Regions from separate parts of the Citricoccus sp. SGAir0253 genome, predicted to be linked through region 3. Evidence: riboswitches for the same ligand, from Rfam matches in the RefSeq annotation. Region 3 holds a riboswitch; each other region holds the start of a gene.
The links. A riboswitch is a leader RNA that binds a small molecule or an ion and turns the genes downstream of it on or off. The one in region 3 is predicted to bind S-adenosylmethionine.
Positions count from the first base shown of each region.

Region 1: another riboswitch for S-adenosylmethionine. It lies ahead of E7744_RS13670 (acyl-CoA dehydrogenase family protein); the one in region 3 lies ahead of E7744_RS12585 (acyl-CoA dehydrogenase).
Region 2: another riboswitch for S-adenosylmethionine. It lies ahead of E7744_RS13610 (ABC transporter ATP-binding protein); the one in region 3 lies ahead of E7744_RS12585 (acyl-CoA dehydrogenase).
Region 4: another riboswitch for S-adenosylmethionine. It lies ahead of E7744_RS13585 (acyl-CoA dehydrogenase family protein); the one in region 3 lies ahead of E7744_RS12585 (acyl-CoA dehydrogenase).

Region 1 covers NZ_CP039424.1:3,132,463-3,136,666, forward strand. Annotated here, with positions in the region: gene E7744_RS13665 (MFS transporter) at 1-361, opposite strand, end outside; gene E7744_RS13670 (acyl-CoA dehydrogenase family protein) at 358-1,683, opposite strand; SAM riboswitch class I at 1,787-1,887, opposite strand; gene E7744_RS13675 (anti-sigma factor) at 1,976-2,800, opposite strand; gene E7744_RS13680 (RNA polymerase sigma factor) at 2,793-3,272, opposite strand; gene E7744_RS13685 (class F sortase) at 3,418-3,900, opposite strand.
Region 2 covers NZ_CP039424.1:3,115,993-3,120,196, reverse strand. Annotated here, with positions in the region: gene E7744_RS13615 (aliphatic sulfonate ABC transporter substrate-binding protein) at 1-933, opposite strand, end outside; gene E7744_RS13610 (ABC transporter ATP-binding protein) at 1,101-1,955, opposite strand; SAM riboswitch class I at 1,965-2,062, opposite strand; SAM riboswitch class I at 2,299-2,391, shown strand; gene E7744_RS13605 (LLM class flavin-dependent oxidoreductase) at 2,405-3,817, shown strand; gene E7744_RS13600 (methionine ABC transporter ATP-binding protein) at 3,814-4,204, shown strand, end outside.
Region 3 covers NZ_CP039424.1:2,882,064-2,886,267, forward strand. Annotated here, with positions in the region: gene E7744_RS12580 (acyl-CoA dehydrogenase family protein) at 1-464, opposite strand, end outside; gene E7744_RS12585 (acyl-CoA dehydrogenase) at 544-1,947, opposite strand; SAM riboswitch class IV at 2,002-2,119, opposite strand; gene E7744_RS12590 (long-chain-fatty-acid--CoA ligase) at 2,328-3,965, opposite strand; gene E7744_RS12595 (TetR/AcrR family transcriptional regulator) at 4,068-4,204, shown strand, end outside.
Region 4 covers NZ_CP039424.1:3,111,089-3,115,292, reverse strand. Annotated here, with positions in the region: gene E7744_RS13595 (methionine ABC transporter permease) at 1-636, shown strand, start outside; gene E7744_RS13590 (MetQ/NlpA family ABC transporter substrate-binding protein) at 770-1,693, shown strand; SAM riboswitch class I at 1,792-1,884, shown strand; gene E7744_RS13585 (acyl-CoA dehydrogenase family protein) at 1,890-3,320, shown strand; gene E7744_RS13580 (hypothetical protein) at 3,485-4,204, shown strand, end outside.

The DNA of each region.
Region 1 (4,204 bases), 250 kb from region 3:
TCGGCAGCAGCCCGATGAGGGTGGAGGCGATGCCCATGACCAGCAGGGAGGCGACGAGCAGGGCCTTGCGGCCGATCCGGTCCCCGAGGTGGCCGCCGACGATCCCGCCGAGGGGCCGGGCCACCACCCCGACGGCGAGGGTGGCGAAGGAGGCGACGATCCCGCCCAGCTCGGTGGCCATGGGGAAGAACTGGACGTTGAAGACCAGGGCCGCGGCGGTGCCGTAGAGGTAGAAGTCGTACCACTCGATCGTGGTGCCGGCGAAGGCCGAGGCGAGCACGCGCTTCTTGCCGTGCACGAGGGCGGAGGCCCGGCCCCGGGGCGGCGCGGCGGCGGTGGACGGCGTGGTCGTGGTGTTCATGCGCGGCCTCCCGCGGTGGTGGTGCGGGCGTCGCCGATGGCGTTCAGCCCCTCGGGCAGGGTGCCGTTGATGGCGTGGTCGCCCAGGGCACGGGCGCGGAAGGCGATGGGGTTGTGGGTGGCCACCGTCTGGGCGTTGCGCCAGTGCCGGTCCAGGCCCTTGGCGGTGGAGGTGGCGGAGGCGCCCACGGTGAGGAACAGGTCCTGGGCCGCGCCGAGGGCCAGTTCCGGCACGGTCACCTGTGCGTGCTCGACGGCGATCTCGGACGCGTGCAGCGCCGCCGGCAGGGTGCCCCGGAACCCCGGGCGGTCGGCGCCGGCGGCGGTCGCGGCGGCCAGGCCGGCGTCGAGGGCGCGGGCGGCGTGCAGCACCGTGGCCTCGGCCGCGAAGGCCTTCGCGGAGATCCGGCCGGTGGCCTCCTGGATCAGGGGGTCCTCGCGGAACGGCAGGCCCAGCCCGGTGTTGAACGTCCGGGTGCGGCCGGCGATGGTGGCCACCGCGTCGCGCCGGGCGGCCCGGGCGATCCCGGCCAGCACGGCCAGCAGGACGAGCTGGAAGAACGCGGCCTCGTGGACCGCCTCGGCGCTGCCCGCGGTGCGGTCCAGCACCGCGTCCTCGGGGACGGAGACGTCCTCGAAGACCGCGGTGCCGGTGCCGGTGAGCTTCTGCCCGAAGCCGTCCCAGTCGTCCTCCAACGTGACGCCCGGGGCGTCCGTGGCCACCACGGCGAAGCGGCGGCCGTCCTGGCCGTCCAGGGCGGCGGACACCCGCGTGTAGTCGGAGAAGACCGAGCCGGTGGCGTAGTACTTCCGGCCGGTGAGCACCCAGCCGGCCTCCGTGCGGCGCAGCACGGTGTTGAGGGTGCCCAGCGCGTTGCCGCCCTTCTCGGTGGAGGCGTTGCCCACGGTGGCCCCGGCCAGCACCCGGGGGTACCAGGCGTCCTGGACCCGGGCCGGCAGGAAGCGCAGCGACTCCACGAAGCCGGCGTGCGAGCGGTACAGGTGCGCGATGTTGGAGTCGGCCTCGGCGAGGTCCACCAGCAGCCGGGTGAAGTCCTCCACGCTCACCCCCGGCCCGCCGTGCTCGCGCGGCACCCGCAGCGTCCCGAAGCCGGCCTCGTCCAGGCGGCGCACCTCGGCGAACGGCAGCCGGCGCTCCAGGTCCCGCTCCAGGGACCCGGCGGCGATCTCCGCCAGGAGCGGGGCGAAGTGCTCGCGCAGCCCGGCGTGGTCGGCGGGGAGCCCGGTGGCGAGGTTGCGGGGAGTGGCCTGGCTGGTGGTGGTCTGGCTGGTGGCGGCCCTCTCGGCCGTGCCCTGCGTCATTCGGCGGTCCTCTCGGTCGCACCGAGGATTACCGGCAACCCATGCCTCGGAACGGCCGGCACGCCGGCACGCGCCGACGCACAGACCGACGGCGGTTCCGGGATCTCCATCGGTCCTGGCCTTAGCACCCGTCGTGGGGAACGAGGTCCCCCCGGGTTGCTGCGGCGTCGTCGAGCCAGGTCTCTCAGCCGCTCTGGATGGTTACCCGACCACCGTAACAGCACGTGGCGGCCCCCGGGGTGGCGCGCGTCACGCCGGGACACACGCGCGGGACCCGCGCCCCGGGCCGGGCTCAGCCGGCGGTGGCGTCCCCGGTCCGCGTCATCGGGCCGGCGGCGAGGGTCACGCCGCTGTGCGCGGGGTTGCCGTCGAAGTCCTCCTGCGACACGTCCACCACGGGGAACCGCGCCAGGTCCACCCCGGAGGGCACCGGCAGCGTGGTGGTCGTGGCGGTCACCGTGCCCAGCGAGATCAGCCGGCTGGCCTCCTCGTCCCGCAGCCACACCTCGTAGTAGCCGCTCTCGGGCAGCTTGGAGACGTCCACGGTCAGGCGCAGCCCGCCGTCCGGCTCGGAGACCATCTCGGCCCGGCCGGCCACGTCCGCCGCCGTCACCGGGTCCAGGACGGCCTCCCCGACGGCGACCGGCCCCTGCGGCGTGCCGTTCCCGCCGTCGTCGCCGGTGAGTGCCGCGGTCACGAGCGCGGCGCCCGCGGCGCCCACGACGAGCCCGGCGGCCGCGGCGGCGGCGATCACCGGCCAGCGACGGCGGTTCGCCCGCGGCAGGAAGGACACGGAGCCGCCCTCCTCGGGTCCCGCCGCGCCCGCCCCGCCGGGTCGGGGCGCCGGCCGGTCGTCTCCCGGTAGCGGCCGCAGGGGCGAGGGGTCCGGGAACGCGGTGCCGAGGTCCCGCTCGATGGCCTCCCAGAGGCCGGCTGGCGGCTCGTGGAGCTCCACGGGGGCGGCCAGGGCCGCGACCGCGCGCTCCGTGCGCGCGAGGTCCTCGCGGCAGGGCGGGCACGCGAGCAGGTGGGCGGCCACCGCCGCGCCGGGGGCCGCGCCGGTGGCGATCGAGGCGAGGTCGTCCTCGGTCAGGTGCCGTTCCGTCGTCTCAGCCATCGTTCACCTCCAGTGCTACTCGAAGCCGGGCCAGTCCCCGGTGGACATGCGACTTGACCGTCCCCAGCGGCATGCCGAGCCGCTCGGCGATCTGGGCCTGCGGGAGGTCCTGCACGAAGGCCATCCTCAGGATCTCATCCTGGGGCGGGCCGAGCCGGTCCAGGGCCTCGTGGACGAGCACCCGGTCCACCACCTGCTCGGAGAGCTGGCGGTCCTCCCGTGGCTGTTCGCCGGCCGTGGCGTCCACGGCCCGGCGCTGGCGCTCGCGCGCGGCGAAGACGTCCGCCACCACGCGCCGGGTGATCCCGGTCAGCCAGCCGCCGAGGGGCCGGGACGGGTCGTAGCTCTCGCGGGAGCGCCAGGCGCGGGTGAACACCTGCTGGGCGGCGTCCTCGGCGTCCTGGCGCTGGCCCAGCGCGGCCATGCACAGCGAGAACACCAGCCGCCCGTGCAGGGAGTAGGCCTCCCTCATGGCGTCCGGTGCTCCGGCCGCGAAGCGGCGTGGCAGGTCGTCGCTGTCCAGCGTGTCTCCTCGGTCGGTCCCGGCCGGGCCGGGGCCGGCCCTTCAGCCGGGGTGGCACCAGGCCGGCGGCATCGTCTGGAGCCGAGGATACGGCTCAGGGGACCGGTTCGGCCACCACGATGATGTTGTCCGCATAGCTCTCCCGTTCCGGGCGCCACTGGCCGCCACAGGTCACGAGCACCAGCCGGGCCGGGCCGGTCCGGTCGAAGTAGGGCGTGAAGTCCAGGCCGTCCTTGCCGAGCTGCTCCACGGTGGTGACGCGGTAGCGGTGCTCCGTGCCGTCCTGGTCCCACAGCCGCACGAGGTCCCCCGCCGCGGCGTCCCGCAGGGCGTACAGCGGCCCGCGGGGCGTCTCGACCGAGCCGGCGTGGGCGGCGAGGACCGTGTGGCCCTCCCCGTCCGCCGGCGCCGGCCCGAACCGGTACCAGCCCGCCGTGGCCGCGTCCTCGGGGATCTCCATCTGGCCGTCGCCGGCCACGCCGGTGGGCATCACGGGCACGTCCGCCCCGATCGCCTCGTACCGCAGGCGGACCGGTGCCGGGACCGGCTCGGCGGGCCGCAGCGCGGCGGAGGCCACCGGCACGTCCGCGGCGCGGGCGGCCGGGACGGCGGAGGCACGGTCATCCGCCGGGGCGGGAGTCGCCGGCCGGTCCGCCGCGGCCGCCGGACCGACGCCGGCCCCGGCGCGTGGGGTGCCGGGGCCGGCACCGGGCCGGTCCCCCGGCGCCGGGGAGGCCCCGTCGGGGCGGGCCGGCGCCGGGTAGGCAGAGGTGGAGGGTGCGGCCGCAGCCGGGCTGGAGGAGGGGAACCACGCTCCACCGGCAGGTGCGCAACCGGTGCCCGTCAGGGCGACTGCGGCCGCCAGGGCGGCGAGGACTCCC
Region 2 (4,204 bases), 230 kb from region 3:
GATGGGCCCGACCCGCTCCAGCACGTCCAGCTGGTCCTGCCCGGGCACGGGGTCCACGTCCAGGTTCGAGCGCTCCTCGATGACCGTGGTGGCCACCTCCTCGTCCAGCCCGGCGACCTCGGCGAGGATCCGCGCCGTCTCCTCGGGGTTCTCCAGGGACCAGGCGCGCGCCTTCTCGTAGACGTCCACCACCGTCTGGGCCAGCTCGGGGGATTCCTCGAGGAAGGACTCCGTGGCGTTGAGGAAGCCGTAGGTGTTGAAGTCGACGTTGCGGTAGAACAGCTCCGCGCCCTCGGCCTCCGCTCCGGCCATGATCGGGTCGAGGCCGGCCCAGGCGTCCACGGAGCCGTTGTCCAGGGCGGTCTTGCCGTCGGCGTGCTGCAGGTTCTGCACGGTGACCTCGGACGGGTCCACCCCGGCCTCCTCGAGGGACTGGATGAGGAAGAAGTATGGGTCGGTCCCCTTCGTGGCCGCCACGTCCCGGCCGGCGAGGTCCGCGACCTCGGTGATGTCCGAGTCGGGGCCGGTGACCAGGGCGGACCACTCCGGCTGGGAGTACAGGGCGATGGTCTTGATCGGGGTGCCGTTGGCCCGGGCCAGCAGGGCCGCGGAGCCGGCGGTGGAGCCGACGTCGATGGCCTCGGCGCGCAGCGCCTCGTTGGCCTTGTTGGAGCCGGCGGACTGGACCCAGTTGACGGTGACGCCCTCGTCCGAGAGCTCCTCCTCCAGCCAGCCCTTCTCCTTGATCACGAGGGAGAGGGGGTTGTAGGTGGCGAAGTCGATGTCCAGGGTGCCGCCGCTGCCGCCACCGGCGGTGCCGGAGGCCCCGGCCTGGGCGGCGCCGCCGCCTGAGCCCTCGCCGGCCACGCAGCCGGTCAGGGCGAGGGCGGAGACGGCCAGGGCGGCGGTGGAGAGGGCAAGTCGTGAGCGCATGGGGATGCCTTTCGGGACGGTTGCGGTGATGCAGGGAAACGCGGAAGGAGGCGGCCGGGCGTGGAGCACGGCCGGGAGGGAGGTTGGGGGGCCGTCCGGGCGCGGACGGCCCGCCCGTGGAGGGGCCCGGACCGAGGAGCCGGTGCCGGACGGGGCGGGCCCGCCGCTCAGCGGCGGTGGGCGTCCACCCCGAGGCCGTCCAGCAGCTCGGAGCGCAGGGCGGCGAGCTCGGCCGAGCCGCGGTCCCGGGGGCGCTCGCCGGGCACCGTGAGGACGGTGCGGGCGGAGGCACCCGGGGCGGCGTCCGGCGCGTGGTCCCGGCCGAGGAGCAGGATGCGGTCGGCCAGCTGCAGGGCCTCGTCCACGTCGTGGGTGACGAGCAGGATGGTGGTGGCGGTGCGCGCGTGGATGTCCAGCAGGAGGTCCTGCATCCGCATCCGGGTCAGTGCGTCGAGGGCACCGAACGGCTCGTCCAGCAGCAGCACGCCGGGCCGGCGCGCCAGGGCCCGGGCGAGCGAGGTGCGCTGGGCCATGCCGCCCGAGACCTCGCGCGGGCGGTGCCCGGCGTGGGCGGCCAGCCCGACGAGCTCGAGGAGGTGGTCCACGCGCTCGCGGCCCTCGGCGCGGCCGGTTCCGTGCGGCAGGCCCAGGGACACGTTCTGGTGGATGGTGCGCCAGGGCATCAGGCGGGGTTCCTGGAACCCGACGGCGGTGCGTGCGTCATGCGGCGCGACCCGCCGGCCGCCGATGAGGATCTCGCCGGTGTTCCCGGTGTCCAGGCCGCCCGCGGCCCGCAACAGGGTCGACTTGCCGCAGCCGGAGGCGCCGAGGATGGCGAGCACCTCGCCCGGGGCGACCTCCAGGGTCAGGTCCCGCAGGACGGTGCGCTCTCCCTCGAGGCCGGGGAAGGAGCGGCCGACGCCACGGAACTCCACGGACAGGCTCGCGGCCGTGGCGTTGCCGGGTGACCCCACGCGGGCTCCCGTGCCGGCGGCCAGGCGCGGTTCGGCAAGGGCGGTCATGATCATCACTCTCCATCGCTTCTGGCATGAGCACCGTTTCCCGGTCGGGGACCGGGCGGTTGCTGCGGCGTCACGGAGCCAGATCTCTCGGCCGCTCTGGATGGTTGGTGGCAATAGTGAAGCAGGTGCGGGACGGCGCCGCCACCACCGATGCCGCTTTGGGCGGCGTGTCGTGGCGTCCCGGGAAGCGGGGACCGCTGCCTGCGTCACGTGACGTCACGGAGCGTCATGCTGGACCCTCATCGGGGCAGCCTGCAGCGTTCCTGGCGCGGGGTGATCGGTACGCGTCGGAGTGTGACGCCCGGTTGGCGCCCCGGCTCCGGACGGCCCCACAGTGGATCCGTAACCATCCAGAGCGGCCGAGAGATCTGGCTCGACGACGCCGCAGCAACCCGCCCGACAGGGGCCAGGGTGCTACCGCCAGGATCGATGGAAGGACGTGCATTCCCATGCACCCTCATGCCCCGAGACGGATCCGCTTCAACGCGTTCGACATGAACTGCGTGGGCCACCAGTCCCCCGGACTGTGGCGGCATCCGGACGACCGGTCGTCCGAGTACAACACCATTGCCTACTGGACACACCTGGCCCAGGTCATCGAGCGGGGCCGCTTCGATGGGCTGTTCATCGCAGACGTCCTGGGCACCTACGACGTCTATGGCTCCTCGAACCGGGCCACCTTGGCCGCGGGGACGCAGGTCCCGGTCAATGACCCGGTGCTCCTCGTCAGCGCGATGGCCGCGGTGACCGAGCACCTGGGCTTCGGGATCACCGCCGGAACGGCGTTCGAGCATCCCTACCCCTTCGCCCGCCGCCTGGCAACGCTGGACCACCTGACCGGTGGCCGGGTCGGCTGGAACGTCGTGACCGGCTACCTTCCCTCGGCCGCGCGCAACATGGGGCAGCGGGACCAGGCCGCCCACGACGACCGTTACGACCACGCAGACGAATACCTCGAGGTCGTCTACAAGCTGCTCGAGGGGTCGTGGGAGGACGGCGCCGTGGTGCGGGACCGCCGGTCCAGCGTCTTCACCGACCCGGATCGCGTGCACGAGATCGGGCACGCCGGTGCCCACTTCACCGTGCCCGGCATCGCGATCACGGAGCCGAGCCCCCAGCGCACGCCCGTCGTCTACCAGGCCGGGACCTCCCCGCGGGGGCTGCGCTTCGCCGGGGAGAACGCCGAGTGCGTCTTCGTCGCCGCCCCGACCCGGCAGAGGCTCGCGCAGGCCGTGACCGGGATCCGTGCTGCCGCCATCGAGGCCGGTCGGGAGCCGGGCGACGTCAAGGTCTACACCCTGCTCACGGTGATCACCGGGCCGGACGAGGCCGCCGCGCAGGCCAAGCACGAGGACTACGCCTCGTACATCGACCACCAGGGGGCCCTGGCCCTGCTCTCGGGGTGGATGGGCATCGACTTCTCGCAGTACGGCCTGGACGACGTCATCGGCCATGACGTCCAGACCAATGCCGTCCAGTCGGCGGTCGACACCTTCCGCGCCTCTGCGGGTGACGACGAGCCCTGGACCGTCCGCCGCCTCGCCGAGTGGGTCGGCATCGGCGGCTTCGGTCCGGTCGTCGTCGGATCGGGGGCCCAGGTGGCCGATGAGCTCCTCGACTGGGCCCGAGAGACCGACGTGGACGGCTTCAACCTGGCCTACGCGATCACCCCCGGCACCTTCGAGGACGTGGTCGAGTACGTGGTGCCCGAACTCCAGGCCCGGGGCGCCTATCCGACCGACTACGAGGAGGGCACCTTGCGCCACAAGCTGTTCGGACGTGGGGACCGGCTCCCCGCCAACCACCGCGGGTCCGGCTTCCGGATCGGCGCGCTCGCCATGAGCGGGGGCGCGGAGCGGTGATCGAGATCAGGAACCTGCACAAGTCCTATGCCGGACACGACGGGCCGGTCGAGGTCCTCAAGGGCATTGACCTGGTCGTGCCCGAGGGCACCATCACGGCCGTCGTCGGACCGTCCGGTGCGGGCAAGACCACCCTCTCGCACTGCATCTCCCTGCTGGAGAAACCCACCAGCGGAGAGATCCTCGTCGACGGAAGGGACCTCTCCCACCTGCGGGGACGGCAACTGCGCTCCGCCCGAAGGGCGATCGGCACCATCTTCCAGCACTCGGCCCTGCTGCGGCGGATCACGGTGGCGGAGAACGTCGCCCTGCCCCTGCGCAACCTGGGCGTGGTCCAGCACGAGATGGAGGACCGAGTCGCCGAGTTGCTTGACCGGGTCGGTCTGC
Region 3 (4,204 bases):
CCCACCGCGTTGTCGATCTCGGTCACCGCGTTCCCGACGACGGCGCCCTCGCCCAGGCGGCGCAGCCACCGGTCGCGGAACGCCGGGTCCGGGTGCCCCAGCACGTTCTCCTGGTTGATCAGGTGGGCGCGCAGCGCCTGGGTCAGGTTGGAGTCCGCGGCCGCGAGCTCGACGATGAGCCCGGCCGACTGCGCGAACGTGAGCCCGGAGCCGCCGTACTCCACCGGCACCCGCAGGGAGGTGAAGCCCGCCTCGGCGAGGCGACGGACGGCGTCGCGGTCGATGATGCGCCCGGCCTCGCGCTCGGCGGCGCTCTCCGCGATGGAGGCGAAGACCGGGGCGAGGCGCTCGCGCACCGCCGCCAGGCGGGCGGCCTGCGCGGCGGCGTCCTGGGCGGGGTCGGTGGCGGTGGCGGTGGTCCCGGCGGTCGGGGTGGTCGCCGCGGGGTCGTGGGTCAGGGTCATTGCTCTGGTCCTTCCGTGGTGGTCTGGGGTCGGGGTGCTCGAGGGCAGGCCCGTCCGGGCGGACGGGTCCCGGACCGGCTCAGGGGCCGGCGGGGGCGGAGTTCCGGGCGGTGGAGTGGAACGGCGGGACGGTCCCGTTGAGGCGGTAGTCGCCGACCGCCCGGGTGCGGTAGACCAGCGGGGTGTGGCTCGCGATGGTGCGCGCGTTCAGCCAGTGCCGGTGCAGCTGCCGCGCGGCGTCCGTGGCCGAGGCGCCGCCGCACTCGAAGACCTGGTTGGTGGCCTCCAGCACCAGCTCGGAGACCACGAGGCTGGCCTCGGACAGGGCCACGTTGGCGCGGGCGTGGGCCTCGAGGACCACCGGGTCCTCCAGGTCCCGGTGGCCGCGCACCTGCCGGAAGGACTCCTCGACCACGGCCGCGGCGGACGTCACGACGTGCCGGGCGGCGGAGACCTTCGCCGAGACCGCGCCGATGACCTGGTGCACCAGCGGGTCCTCGGCGGGGGTCTCGGCCAGGGCGTGGTCGTAGGTGCGGCGGCGCGCCCGCACGAAGTCGGTGATCGCGGCCAGCGCCGCCGCCCCGATCCCGGCCTGCGTGGCGGAGAGCACCACCCACAGCACCGGGTAGGCCAGCACGCCCGTGGGGACGTTGAACTCCTGGGTCCGGTGGGCCCGCACGGGCACCCGGTCGAAGGTGGTGGTGCCCGAGGCGGTGAGCCGCTGCCCGAAGCCGTTCCAGTCGTCGATCCGGCGCACCCCCTCGTGGCCGGCGTCCACGATCGCGAACACCGGCCCCTCGTCCTCCCGGCCGGGCCGCGTGGCGGTCACGAGCAGGTGGTCGGCGAACAGCGCCCCGGTGGAGTAGAACTTGTCCCCCGTGATCTCGGCGACCTCTGGGCTCCCGACGGCCGAGGCGGCCTGGGCGGTGTCCGGATCGGCATCGGTCCACAGCACGGGCCGGGAACCGGCGGCCGGGGGGAGCTCCACGAGCGCGTTGCCGAAGATCCGCCCGGCCGCCACCTCCGCCAGCCACCACTCGGAGACCGCGCCCTGGGACTCGTTCTGGTGCTGCTCGGTGAACATGAAGTGCCCGTGCAGGGCCTGCGGGAGGTTCGAGTCCGCGGCGGCCAGGTCCACCAGCAGGCCGGCGAGCTGAGGCAGGCTCGCCCCGATGCCCCCGTGCTCGCGGGCCAGGCGGACGCGGGTGAAGCCGGAGGCGCGCAGGGCCTCGATCGCGGCGAAGGCCAGCTCGTGGTCCAGTTCCCGCTGGGCCGCCCCGGCCGCGATGGCCGCGAAGACGGGGGCGAAGTGGGCGGTGAGCTGGGCGTCCGTCGGGGCGCCCCCCGCGGTGGCGGCCCACAGGTCCGCGAAGGTGGGCAGGTCTCCCGGCAGCGGGGGCCCGCCGGCCAGCGTCGCGCTACTGCCGTCCGGGCGGGGCGTTCCGGGGGCGGCGGTGCGCTCGGGTCGGGTCGTGTCGGTCATGGTCGCCTCTCGGTCCGGGCACCACGCGAACGGTCCGGGCGTCGGGACCGCGGGGTGCCGTACTTGCCCGCGCCGCCATGCGCGACCGGGCCGAATCCTCACCTGGAGCACCCCACTACGGCGAGAGGGTTGCCGTCCGGCCAGCCAGGGCTTGTCACCGGATCTCGTGATTCTGCTGCCACCCTAGGGGGCGGGGCCCGTGGCCCCAAGGGCCCGGGTCATGTTTCGCCGTCCACCGTCACGGAGGCCGGCGCCCGGGGCGCACGAGGCCCCGTGTGACGTCCGATGACGTCACACGGGGCCTCGTGACGAGGGGGTTCCCTCCGCCCGCTGGCGCGGCCGTCACCACCCGGCCGGCGGCCCGGGGGCCGTCGTCCCGCTCAGGACCTCGCCGGGGACGCCGGCTCCTCGTCCCGGAGGGAGCGCAGCATGGTCTTGCGGATCTTGCCGGTGGCCGTGCGCGGCAGCTCATCCACGAACGTCACGCGGTCCGGCACCTTGAACCCGGCGAGCGACTCCCGGCAGTGGGCGCGGAGCTCCTCGGCGGTCACCGGCGCCCCGGCCTCGGCCACCACGAAGGCCACGGGGCGCTCGCCCCACTTGTCGTCCTGGACCCCGACGACGGCCACGTCGGACACCCGCGGGTGGGCGTGCAGCACGGACTCGACCTCGATCGAGGAGATGTTCTCGCCCCCGGAGATGATGATGTCCTTGGCCCGGTCCATCAGCTGGACGTAACCGTCCGGGTGCATCACGCCGAGGTCGCCCGTGTGGTACCAGCCGCCGCGGAAGGCCTCGGCGGTGGCCTCGGGGTTCTTGAAGTACTCCCGCATGACACCGTTGCCCCGCAGGACCACCTCGCCCAGGGTGGTGCCGTCCGCGGGCAGCCGGTTCAGCTCGGCGTCCATGACGGCGACCTCGCCGGCGTGCACCATCGGCACGCCCTGGCGGGCCATCAGCCGGGCCCGCTCGGCGGCGGGCAGCCCCGCCCACGCCGGCTGCGGCTCGCAGATGGTGAACGGCCCGTACACCTCGGTGAGGCCATAGACGTGCACGGGGGTGATGTTGAGCGCCTCGAGCGCCTCGATGACCGACGGCGGCGGGGCGGCCCCCGCGGTGGTCATCCGCAGCTCCCGGTCCAGGGGGCGGGCACGCCCGGACTCGTGGATCATGGCGCACACGACCGGCGCCCCGCACAGGTGCGTGATGCCCTCGTGGTCGAACGCGTCCCAGATGGCGTCCTGGCGCACCGCGCGCAGGCACACGTGCGTGCCGCCCGCGGAGGTCACCGCCCACGGCGTGCACCAGCCGTTGCAGTGGAACATCGGCAGCGTCCACAGGTAGCGGGTGGTCCCGGTGTAGCCGTTGTGGAACACCGCCCCCTGGGCCGCCAGGTAGGCACCGCGGTGGGTGTAGACCGCGCCCTTGGGCGGGCCGGTGGTGCCCGAGGTGTAGTTGAGCGTGATCGGCGACTCCTCGTCCTCCACCCGCCACGGCAGGTCCGGCCCGGCGGGCCCCTGGGCGAGGAAGTCCTCGTAGGCGAGGGCGCCGGCGTCGGTCCCGCGGGGGTCCGCGTGGCCGGCCTGGTCGTCCACGATCTCCACGACCAGCGGCCGGTGCGGCAGGTCCTGCACGACCTCGCGGACCGTGGCCGCCACGTCGCCGTCCGCGAGCACCACCCGGGCCTCGGAGTGCTCCAGGATGTACTCCAGCTCGCGGGAGGTCAGGCGCGGGTTGAGGGGGCTCAGCACGCCCCCGGCCAGCGGCACGGCGAAGTGGGCCGCGAGCATGGCGGGGACGTTGGGCGCGATCACCGCGACCGTCTGGCCGGGCTCGATCCGCGCCCGGAGGGCCTTGGCCAGCCGCTGCACCTCGGCCGCGAACTCGCGGTAGGTGGAGCGCCGCTCGCCGTACACCACCGCCTCCCGGTCCGGGAACACGGCGGCCGTGCGCCCGAGGAAGGCCAGCGGCGTGAGGGGTTCGTGGGCGGCGGGGCGGTCTTCGGCCAGGGCGGTCATGCGGTCCTCCGGGAGACGGATCGGTGATCTCCGTCACTATCCACTGATACTGGGTATCATGTCAAGCAACTCCGTCTCACCCGCCATGACCCGAGGAGCAGGATGGACCCGGCCACCGCCCCCAGCACGCTCGCCGCCCTGCTGCGGCTCCTGGACGCCCGCGGCTGGGACCGCACCACGGTGGACGACCTGGCCCGGGAGGCCGGGATGAGCCGGGCGACCTTCTTCCGCACCTTCGG
Region 4 (4,204 bases), 230 kb from region 3:
TCACTGCTGCTGCCCGCCTATGGCGAGACCTGGGCCATGGTGGGCATCGTGATGGTGATGGTCGTGCTCGTCGGTGGGGCCACCGGGGTATTGCTCTACAACACCTCCCCGCGGGGGCTGTTCCCCCGGGACCGGCTCCACGGCGCGCTCAGCTGGGTGGTGAACATGGGCCGATCCCTGCCGTTCCTCGTGCTGATGGCGGCCATCATCCCGTTCACCAAGTGGGTCACCGGCACCACCCTGGGCATCGCGGCCGCGATCGTGCCCATGACCATCGCCGGCATCCCGTTCTTCGCGCGCCTCGTGCAGAACGCGCTGAACGACCTACCCCGCGAGAACATGGCCGTGGGCCTCGTCACCGGCAGCTCCACCGGACAGATCATCCGGCAGACCCAGTTGCGCGAGGCGCTGCCGGGGCTGGCCTCGGCCGTCACCCTCAACACGATCTCGATGATCGAGTACTCGGCCATCGCGGGCACCATCGGCGCCGGCGGCATCGGGTACCTGGCGGTCACCTACGGCTACCAGCGCTTCGACATGACCGTCATGCTCGCCACGATCATCGCGCTGATCGTGACCGTCCAGGTCGTCCAGTTCATCGGCGACCGGGTGGCCCACGCCCTGGCCCGCCCCTGAAGGCCGTGCCGCCGGCGCCGCCGACTGGGCTGAGCGCCCTGCACCGGCCCGCACGGCCTCGTGCCACCACCGCCCTCCCGACGCCCGGCCCGCCATGCCGCGTCACCGTCGTCGCACTTCCCGAAGGAGCATCATGAGCACTCCGTCCGCCGAACACGCCCACGGCTTCACGCTGCGCCGGCAGCGTGCCGCCTTGCCCTGGAGCATCGCCGCCCTGGCCACCGTGATCGCCCTCGTCCTGGGCATCGTGGTCATCCAACAGTCCAACCGCCCGGCGGTGGCCGCCTCCGGTGCGGCCACCTCCGAGGTGACCGGCCCGCTGCGCGTGCATTACGAGCCCGCCATGGCCGGCGAGGAGAAGATCCTCGACTTCGTGGCCGAGGAGATCGCGCCCGACCACGGCGTGGAGATCGAGGCGGTGGGCATCGAGGACAGCGTCCAGTCCAACCGCGCCGTGGCCGAGGGGTCGATCCACGCCACGATCTTCGAGCACCAGTGGTACATGAAGCAGGTGGCCGATGCCAACGGCTTCGAGCTGACCCCCACCATCGAGCTCTACCAGTGGGCCTTCGGGCTGTACTCCACCCGGTACGACTCGGTGGAGGAACTCCCGGACGGTGCCACGCTGGCCGTGCCCACCGACCTGGCCAACCAGGGGCAGGCGCTGTGGCTGCTCGACCGCGAGGGACTCATCACCCTGGACCCGGACATCGAGCCGCGCACCGCCAAGCTGAAGGACGTGGTGGACAACCCCCGCGGCTTCGAGTTCACCGAGATCGACCTGCTGTCCATGGCACGCACGCTGGACTCCGTGGACGTCGCCATCGGCTACACCAACCTCTTCGACGCCGGCAAGGTCGGCCGGGACAAGGGCATCCTGTTCCCGGACCCGCCCAGGACCTTCGCCTCTCGGCTCATCGTCGGCACGCAGTTCGCGGACACCCCAGAGACGCAGAAGCTCATCGAGGTGTTCTCCGACCCCCGCCTGGAGGAATACCTGAAGACCACGGACGACCCGCTCGTCGCCGGCGTGCTGACACCCGTCTCCGCGGAATGACCGCCCGTCGGCCACGGTGCCCAGCACCGGGGCCGACGGCCGGCCGGCCACGGAACGGAGTTGGCGTTCCGCCCGGGCCGGTGGTCTCATGACAGGGAACACCATCCAGAGCGGCCGAGAGACCTGGCTCGACGACGCCGCAGCAACCCGCCCGACAGGGGCCCGGGTGCTACCGCCAGGACCGATGGAGGACAGCATGACCACTGCAGGCAACAGCACGACCACGGCCCCGGAGGCCCGGGAGGCGGACTCCGGCCCCACCCACCGGAACGGTCGCACCGGTTCCCACTATGCCTCCCTGTCCGCCCGGTTCGCCCCGGCCTTCGCCGAGGTGGCCCGCGGGGAGACCGCCCGCGAGGCGGGCCGCCACCTGCCGTTCGCCCCGCTGGAGCAGCTCCGTGCCGCCGGCCTGGGCGGTCTGACCGTGCCGGAGTCCGCCGGCGGGGCCGGTGCCGGCCAGGAGGACGCGCTGCGGCTGCTCATGGACCTGGCGGCGGTGGACGCGAACACGGCCCACCTGCTGCGCAGCCACCTGAGCTTCGTGGAGCACGTCCTCGTGCAGGCCGACGCCGCCCTGCGCTCGCGCTGGCTGGCGCGGGTGATGGCCGGCGAGCTGGCCGGCAGTGCCCTCTCCGAGTCCCCGGGCCCAGCCCTGGGCGAACTCGCCACCACCGTGTGGAAGGACGACGGGGGCTCGCTGCGCATCCGCGGCCGCAAGTACTACACGACCGGCAGCATCTTCGCCACGTGGACCCTGGCCACCGCCCGGCTGGAGGAGGGCGTCCCGCGCCCGGGCCGGCGTCGGGGGCAGCCTCGCACCGCCCGGCCGGAGGCCGGCCGGCCGGACGATCCCCGGCTGCCCGACCGGACGGACCTGGCGCTCGCCGTCGTGCGGGTGCGCCAGCCGCGCGCGGCCGTCAAGGACGACTGGGACGGCTTCGGCCAGCGGCTCACCGGCACCGGCACGGTCGAGTTCGACGGGGCCGGCGTCGAGGACCTGCTGGTGCTGCCCCCCGCGGACGGGCACGTGCCGCTGCACCACGAGGCCACGCTGATGGCCCTGCTGGCCGGGGTCGGCCGGGCCGCCCTGCGGGACGGGATCGGCCTCACCCGCGCGCGCCGCCGCTCGCCCAACACCGCGGGCGGGCTCACCCCGCGCGAGGACGACCAGCTGCTGGGGATCGTGGGCGAGCTGTCCGCGCAGCAGGCCACCGCCGAGGAACTGGTGCGCGCCGCCGGACGTGACCTCGACGAGGCCCTGGCCGTCGCCGCCCAGCCCGCCGCCGCGGCGACCGCCGAGTCCGCCACGGAGCCGGAGACGGGGACGCACCCCGAGCCTGGCGCCGAGCCCGCCGCCGAGACCGCGGCCGAGGCCATGCGGCGTGCGGCCCTGACGGTCCATCGCGCCCACGTGATGGTGCCGAGGCTCGTGCTGGACACCTGCACGCGGATCTTCGACACCCTGGGGGCCTCGGCCACCAGTACCGACCTGCAGCTGGACCGCCACTGGCGCAACGCCCGCACTCTCGCCAGCCACGATCCGGCCGTGTTCATGGCCCGGATGGTGGGGGACTGGGAGGTGAACGGCACCCGGCCCGTGCCGTACCTGACCACCGGGACCGTCTGACCGCGACCGCCTGACCACCAGGACCCCCTGACCACCAGGACCCGCTGCCGGCCGGTGCCGGCACCGCGGCCCCAGCCGGCGAAGATTTCCCCCGCCCCGACCCATCCGGCCGGGCACCTGCTCCGAACACCAGACGTCACCGCTGGATCGACCAAGGAGCAGTCATGACCACGAACACCGCCCGGAAGACCACCACCGTCCTCGGCGCCGTCGCCCTCGCCCTGTCCCTCGCGGCCTGTGGCGCCGGTGGCGGAGCCGGCGGGGAGTCCGGCCAGTCCTCCAGCCCGGCGGCGTCGGCCTCGCCCTCGATGTCGGAGTCGATGTCCGGGGCGATGTCCGCCTCGCCCTCGGCGTCCGCGGGCATGTCCGAGGACATGCCGGAGGCCTCATCCGCGGCCATGCCGATGCCGGCCTCCACCGGCGATCCGTTCGCCGACGCGCGGACCGCCGCGGCGCACATGCCCGAGACCGCCGAGACGCTGGCCGCCGGCCTCGTCGCCGCGGCCGACGTGGACGGGGACCCGGCCTCCGAGGCGGCCACCCTGCGCGCCACCCTCACGGCCCAGCTGCAGGAGCACGTCTACCTGGCCGGCATCACCGTGGCCACGGCCTATGCCACCGACCTCGAGAGCCCGGAGACCGAACTGGCCTCCGCCGCCCTGGACGAGAATTCCCAGGAGCTCGCCGCGACCATCGAGGCGGCCTCGGACGCCGAGACCGCCGAGGCGTTCCTCGCGCTGTGGCGCGAGCACATCGGCTACTTCGTCGACTACGCGGCGGCCGAGAAGTCCGGTGATGCGGCCGGCCAGGAGCAGGCCGTCGCCGACCTGGAGGGGTACACGCGGGAGGCCGGGGCCTTCTTCGAGGAGCTCACGGGCGGCGAG